Linked DNA regions of Puniceibacterium sp. IMCC21224. The protein of the gene in region 1 interacts with the protein of each later gene in a pairwise test. Links are inferred from orthologs where the notes say so. Each region holds a gene or a part of one and is shown on either strand. Other genes may lie near its edges. The genes, in order: IMCC21224_RS05370 and ssb.

Evidence for each region.
Region 2: the proteins of IMCC21224_RS05370 (region 1) and ssb interact in binary tests that used the Escherichia coli proteins (3 or more experiments, as listed by UniProt). The link is inferred for Puniceibacterium sp. IMCC21224 from one-to-one orthologs.

What each region holds. Positions count from the first base shown.
Region 1 is NZ_LDPY01000001.1:1,152,994-1,156,249, forward strand. Bases 303-3,241 are described here. They hold IMCC21224_RS05370 (primosomal protein N'), read left to right. Parts: upstream 303-645; coding sequence 646-2,838; downstream 2,839-3,241. Other genes in these bases: fsa (fructose-6-phosphate aldolase), read right to left, coding at 303-542; IMCC21224_RS05375 (S49 family peptidase), read left to right, coding at 2,965-3,241. Outside these bases: more of fsa, read right to left, coding at 1-302; more of IMCC21224_RS05375, read left to right, coding at 3,242-3,256.
Region 2 is NZ_LDPY01000001.1:1,477,850-1,481,043, reverse strand. What follows is about bases 318-3,194. They hold ssb (single-stranded DNA-binding protein), read left to right. Parts: upstream 318-1,432; coding sequence 1,433-1,957; downstream 1,958-3,194. Other genes in these bases: aroB (3-dehydroquinate synthase), read right to left, coding at 2,105-3,194; IMCC21224_RS06830 (lytic transglycosylase domain-containing protein), read right to left, coding at 646-1,254; IMCC21224_RS06835 (GntR family transcriptional regulator), read left to right, coding at 318-567. In the rest of the region: more of IMCC21224_RS06835, read left to right, coding at 1-317. UniProt on the Escherichia coli protein: Plays an important role in DNA replication, recombination and repair. Binds to ssDNA and to an array of partner proteins to recruit them to their sites of action during DNA metabolism. Acts as a sliding platform that migrates on DNA via reptation.

The DNA.
Region 1 (3,256 bases):
ACATCGGCGCCGATCTTGGCGCATTCCGACATGTGATTGGCGGTGCGGATCGACGCGGCAAGGATCTGCGTCTCGAATCCATAATTGTCGTAGATGATGCGGATGTCCGAGATCAGCTCGAGTCCGTCCATGTTCAGATCGTCCAGACGCCCGATAAACGGCGAGATGAATGTCGCGCCCGCCTTGGCCGCCAGCAGCGCCTGATTGGCGGAAAAGCACAGCGTGACGTTGACCATATTGCCCTCGTCCGACAGAACCTTGCACGCCTTGAGGCCGTCCCAGGTCAGCGGCACTTTGACCGCGATGTTCGGCGCGATTTCGGCCAGCTTGCGGCCCTCATTGATCATCGATTCAGCGTCCAGCGCGATCACTTCGGCCGAGACGGGGCCAGAGACCAGGTCGCAGATCTCTTTGGTGACTTCGAGGATGTCGCGTCCGGATTTCAGAATCAGTGACGGGTTTGTGGTTACCCCGTCCACCATGCCAAGTGCGTTCAGTTCGGCGATGGCGTCGATTTCGGCGGTGTCTACGAAGAATTTCATACTGCGCTCCTCTGCGTTGCTTGGCAATTGGTTGGCGCTGTCATACCCCAGAGTCACGGCCACAGGAACCCCAATCCTGATTGCGCTAACATGAAAGGCCCCCATGCCCCCGAGCTTCTTTGACCAAGGCGCGACAATTGCGGTGCTGACGGCGCAACCGCTGGACAAGACGCTGGATTACCGCGCGCCCGAGGGCGGCTGCTTCCTCGGCGCGTTTGTCGAGGTGCCGTTGGGCCCGCGCAAGGTGGTGGGCGTGGTCTGGGGTCCTGGAACCGGTGACTGGGACCGGGCCAAGCTGCGCGCGGTGATCAGGGTGCTGGACGCGGCACCGATGCGCGATGAGCTGCGCAGCTTCCTTGAACGGGCGGGCGACTATACGCTGACGCCGCTGCCTGCGATGCTGCGGCTTTGTACACGGGCACCGGGGCTGGGTGACCCGCCGTCGATGCGCAAGGTGTACAGGTTGGGGCAGGGCGCTGCGGATCGCATGACCGATGCCCGTACCCGCGTGCTCGCGGTATTGCGCGATCTGGGCGGGCTGTCACTGACCCTGGGCGAGCTGGCCGAGGCGGCGGGCGTGACAACAAGTGTGGTCAAGGGGCTGGTCAAGTTCGGCGCCGTTCAGGAAGAAGAGAGCCCGCGCGACACGCCGTTTCCCGTGCTCGACCCCGCGTATGGTGGCAAGGAACTGACCGGCGATCAGGCGGCAGGGGCCGAACGGTTGCGCGAAGGGCTGCGCATGGGCGGCTATGGCACCGTTTTGCTGCGCGGCGTCACCGGGTCGGGCAAGACCGAGGTGTATCTTGAGGCGGTGGCGGAATGTCTGGCGCAGGGCCGTCAGGCGTTAGTACTGTTGCCTGAAATTTCGCTGACCGCGGAATTCCTGACGCGGGTTCAGGCGCGGTTCGGCGCGCGCCCCGCCGAATGGCATTCCGGCGTGACCATGACCGAACGCCGCCGGGTCTGGAAAATGGTGGGCGAGGGCAAGGTGCAGTTCGTCGCCGGAGCACGCTCTGCCCTGTTCCTGCCGTTTCGCGATTTGGGCCTGATCGTCGTGGATGAGGAACACGACACCTCATACAAGCAGGAAGAGGGTGTACTGTACAACGCCCGCGACATGGCGGTGCTGCGCGCGTCGATTTGCGGCGCACGTGTGGTGCTCGCCTCGGCCACCCCTAGCTTGGAAAGCTGGGCCAACGCCGAGACGGGCAAATACGAGCGGATCGAACTGACCTCGCGTTTCGGTGCGGCTGTCCTGCCCGAGATGCGCGCCATCGACATGCGGGCCGAGGATCTGCCGGGCAATAAATGGGTTTCGCCCACCCTGAGGCGGGCAATCGAGGTGCGGCTGGAACAGGGCGAGCAGTCATTGCTGTTCCTCAACCGGCGTGGCTATGCGCCAGTGACGATCTGCCGGGCTTGTGGGTTTCAGATCGGATGCGACCATTGTGATGCGCGGATGGTTGAACATCGGTTCCTTAAACGGCTGGTCTGTCATCAATGCGGAGAGAGCAAGCCGGTGCCGACCAAATGTCCGTCCTGCGAGGCCGAGGATCGGTTATCCGCCGTTGGTCCCGGCGTTGAGCGGTTGGGCGAAGAGGTCACCGAGTTGTTTCCGCAGGCGCGGGTCGCAGTGCTGTCGTCAGACATGTACGGATCGGCCCGCGCCATGAAGGCCGAGATTGAGGGGATCGCCGAAGGGTCGGCGGATATCATCATCGGCACGCAGCTTGTGGCCAAGGGGCACAATTTTCCGCTGCTGACGCTGGTTGGGGTAATCGACGCCGACCTTGGGTTGCAGGGCTCGGATCTGCGCGCCGCCGAACGCACGTTTCAACTGATGCGCCAGGTGGCCGGGCGGGCCGGGCGGGCGGAAAAGCCGGGTATCGCGCTGATGCAGACCTTTCAACCCGAACATCCGGTGATCCGCGCCATCCTCGGTGGTGACGAGGAACGGTTCTGGCGCGCCGAAGCCGAAGAACGCCGTGCCGCTGGGGTGCCGCCCTATGGCCGAATGGCCGGGATCATTCTGAGTTCGACCGAGGTGCAGGAAATCTTTGACCTTGGCAATGCGCTGGCACGGCAGGACGACGCGCTGCGCAAAGTGGGCGCGCAGGTCTTTGGCCCTGCGCCGGCACCAATTGCACGGGTGCGCGGGCGGCATCGGGTAAGGTTGCTGGTCAAGGCGCCAAAGGGCGCTCCGCTGCAATCCGCGCTGCTGGCCTGGACCGGGCAGTTCCGTTTGCGCGGGCAAATCCGCATGGCAATCGATATCGACCCTCAAAGCTTTTACTGATGTCATCGCGGGTCTGCCCCGCAGTGGCGCGCAGGATTCGACATGCGTGTCGATCTAAGACGCTAAAAACGGGTTCTTTCCTGCTGGTGCCTTGTTTGTCTGTGGCCGCCCCTCTACATCTCGGGCATGAAACGCTGGATCCCTTTTGTGAAATCCGACCCGGTTGTGTCGGTTGTCCGCCTGCAAGGCACCATCGGCATGGGTGGGCGCGGTGCGCTGAACGATTCCGGCCTGCGCAGCTTGTTTGAAAAGGCCTTTCGCAAGGGAAAACCGGACGCTGTTGCTCTAGAGATCAATTCTCCTGGCGGCTCGCCGGTGCAATCGTCGCTGATTGGCAGCCGTATCAGGCGGCTCGCTGACGAAACCGGAGTCCCGGTCTTTGCCTTTGTCGAGGATGTGGCCGCGTCGGGCGGATACT
Region 2 (3,194 bases), 320 kb from region 1 along the record:
CTGGCCACCCGGTTCAGGATGTCACGCACGCCAGTGCGCGAAGCAATCCGCCAGCTTGAGGCAGATGGCCTTGTCGTTCACATGCCGCGTCTGGGTGCAACCATCCGCACATTGGATCATTCCGAGATCGCAGAGCTGTACGAAATGCGCGCCGTATTGGAAAGCACCGCCGCCCGATTTGCCGCGCGGGCCGCGTCACCGGTTGAACTGAGCGAGATCAGTGCGATCCAGCAGGCAATGACGCAGGCCGAGCTGAGCGAAGACCTGTTCCGTCTGAACCAGACGTTTCACGCTGCTATTCTGGACGCCGCGCGCAATCGGTTCCTGCTGCGCGCCATGCAGTCGGTCCGTAAGACGCTGCTGATCCTCGGGCGCTCGACCCTTGAGCAGGACGAGCGCGCCGAAGCGGTTGTGGCAGAACATGACGCCATTCTGGCGGCTCTCATCGCGCGAGACGAGGATGCTGCGGAACGCACCATGCGGCTTCACATTCAGCGTGCTCACGGCGCGAGGTTGCGTCAGATCCGTGATCGGCGGCCCCTGGATCCCGGCGGCGATGAGACCTGATCCGTCAATCAGCAGAGTGGATATCGCACAGCCCCGATCCGGAACGGATCAAAGTGTCCGCGCTGCACGGTCGACGGCCTAGCCGCCCCAGATGACTTTGACGTAATTCTTGGTCTCACGGTAGGGTGGCACGCCACCATGCTTTTCGACAGCGCCAGGGCCAGCGTTATACGCTGCCAAAGCCAGCCGCCACGAGCCGAATTTCCGATATTGCTGGTTGAGGTAGCGCGCACCACCCTCAAGGTTCTGCGCCGGATCTTTCGGATCCACGCCAAGGACGCGGGCGGTGCCCGGCATCAGCTGTGCCAGCCCCAACGCGCCTTTGTGCGATTTCGCATTCGGGTTCCAGTTGGATTCCTGCTGCACCAGCCGCAGGAACAGATCCTCGGGCACGCCATTGCGCCGGGCGGCTTCGCGCGCCATGCCGACATAAACCCCCTTGTAGCGACCGCGGTAGACTGGCGAGGTGCCATCCTCCGTACCCCATTTGGTGGGCGTTACAACTGTGGGCGGCTGTAGCCGGATCGAATTTTTGTATTGCTGCGCCGCGCGTGTATCCAGAACCTTGGTCTGGGTAGAGAACAGTTTAACGCGACTCTTACTCGACAGCACCTCGGCCTGTGCCGTGGTACCGAACGCGAGGCATACCGATGCTGCAAAGGGCAAAAGCCAGTTTCGTGTGATCATTGTCCCTCGGCCTCTAGACCTTGCTCTGCGGGACTATAGACAAAAAACCGGATTCCGCCAGAGCAATTGACCGGCGGATTTTCCCCGCGGTGCGGTGGCGTCCTGCCAGTGCGGTGGTATAGAGTCATTCAAATGCGGTGATGCCGCAGATTCGCAACAGCAAGAGACGAGGGTTCCCATGGCCGGTTCAGTCAACAAAGTCATCCTGATCGGCAATCTGGGTGCAGATCCAGAGGTGCGCAATTTCCAGAACGGCGGCAAGGTGTGCAACCTGCGCATCGCCACCTCTGAAACCTGGAAGGATCGCAACACCGGCGAACGGCGCGAGCGGACGGAATGGCACAGCGTGGCGATCTTTCAGGAAGGTCTGGTGCGTATTGCCGAGCAATATCTGCGCAAGGGCTCCAAGATTTACGTCGAAGGCAAGCTTCAGACCCGCAAATGGCAGGATCAGAGCGGCCAGGATCGCTATTCAACCGAAGTGGTGCTGCAGGGCTTTGACGGAGTTCTGACCATGCTCGACGGTCGCGGCGAAGGCGGTGGCAGCGCCGGTGGTGGTGGTGGCGACCGGGGCGGCTATGACGGCGGCGGATCGGGTGGCGGTAACTATGATGGTGGTGATCGCGGCGGGTATTCCGGCGGCGGCGACAGCGGACCCGCACGGGCCCCGTCGCGCGATATCGACGACGAAATCCCGTTCTAAGATACACCTTATCTGAACAACCGGCGGCGTCTGGCGGGGCTAGGCGCCGTTTTTCTGTTCGCGTGCCCCGATGTCATAAAGATCAGAGCGCCTGAACCGGCAGCACAGCATTCGCAAGATCGACCACAGATGATGCTGCAAACACCGTCAGCGGGCGGCCAGCGCTTCGGACAGCAGGCTACGCACATGATCGCGCGGCACATCCGACGTGACAAAGGCCGCTCCGATGCCACGGGCAAGGATAAAGTGCAGCTGGCCGTCCATCACCTTTTTGTCCTGCCCCATCAGGTCCAACAGACCGTCAGCATCGGGCAGGTCGCCGGAAATATCGGCAAGGGTAGTCTTCATCCCCATGGCGCTCAGATGGGCGGAAACGCGGCTCGGCTCTTCCTGCGGACACAGTCCCAGACGCGCCGACAGATCAAACGCCAGCGCACAGCCGATGGCGACGCCTTCACCATGCAACAGCCGGTCACCATAGCCGGTCGCCGCCTCAAGCGCGTGACAGAAGGTATGGCCAAGGTTCAGCAACGCGCGGTCGCCCTGCTCGGTCTCATCGCGCACGACAATTTCGGCCTTCATTTCGACCGAGCGGCGTACAGCATAAGCCCGCGCCGCAGTGTCACCGGCTGCCAGCGCCGCACCGTTGTTTTCAAGCCACTCAAAGAACGCCCTATCACCCAGCATCCCGTATTTCACCACCTCACCGTACCCGGCCAGAAAATCGCGCGGCGTCAGGGTCGCGAGAACATCAACATCCGCCAGCACCAGTGACGGCTGATGAAACGCCCCGATCAGGTTCTTGCCCTGCGGCGCATTGATCCCGGTCTTGCCCCCGACCGAGCTGTCAACCTGCGCCAAAAGCGACGTCGGCACCTGAACAAACCGCACACCCCGACGCAGCACCGCCGCAGCAAAGCCCACCAAATCGCCGATCACACCGCCGCCAAGCGCCACAACAACGTCGCGGCGTTCGATCTTTTGCGCCAGCAACCATTCGACAGTGCGGGTGAATTGCGGCCAGCCTTTGGTGCTCTCACCCGGTGGCAAGATCAGCGTTTCAGCCGCGATGCCCTGCGCTGCCAACGCGGCAACAAATGCCTCAAGATGCAGCCCCGCGACGGTTGCGTCAGTGACAACAGCCACGCGGGGGCGGTGCAAAAGCGGCACAATCTCGGCTCCAGCGACAGCAATCAGGCCAGAGCCGATGCGCACATCATAGGCCCGCGTGCCCAGG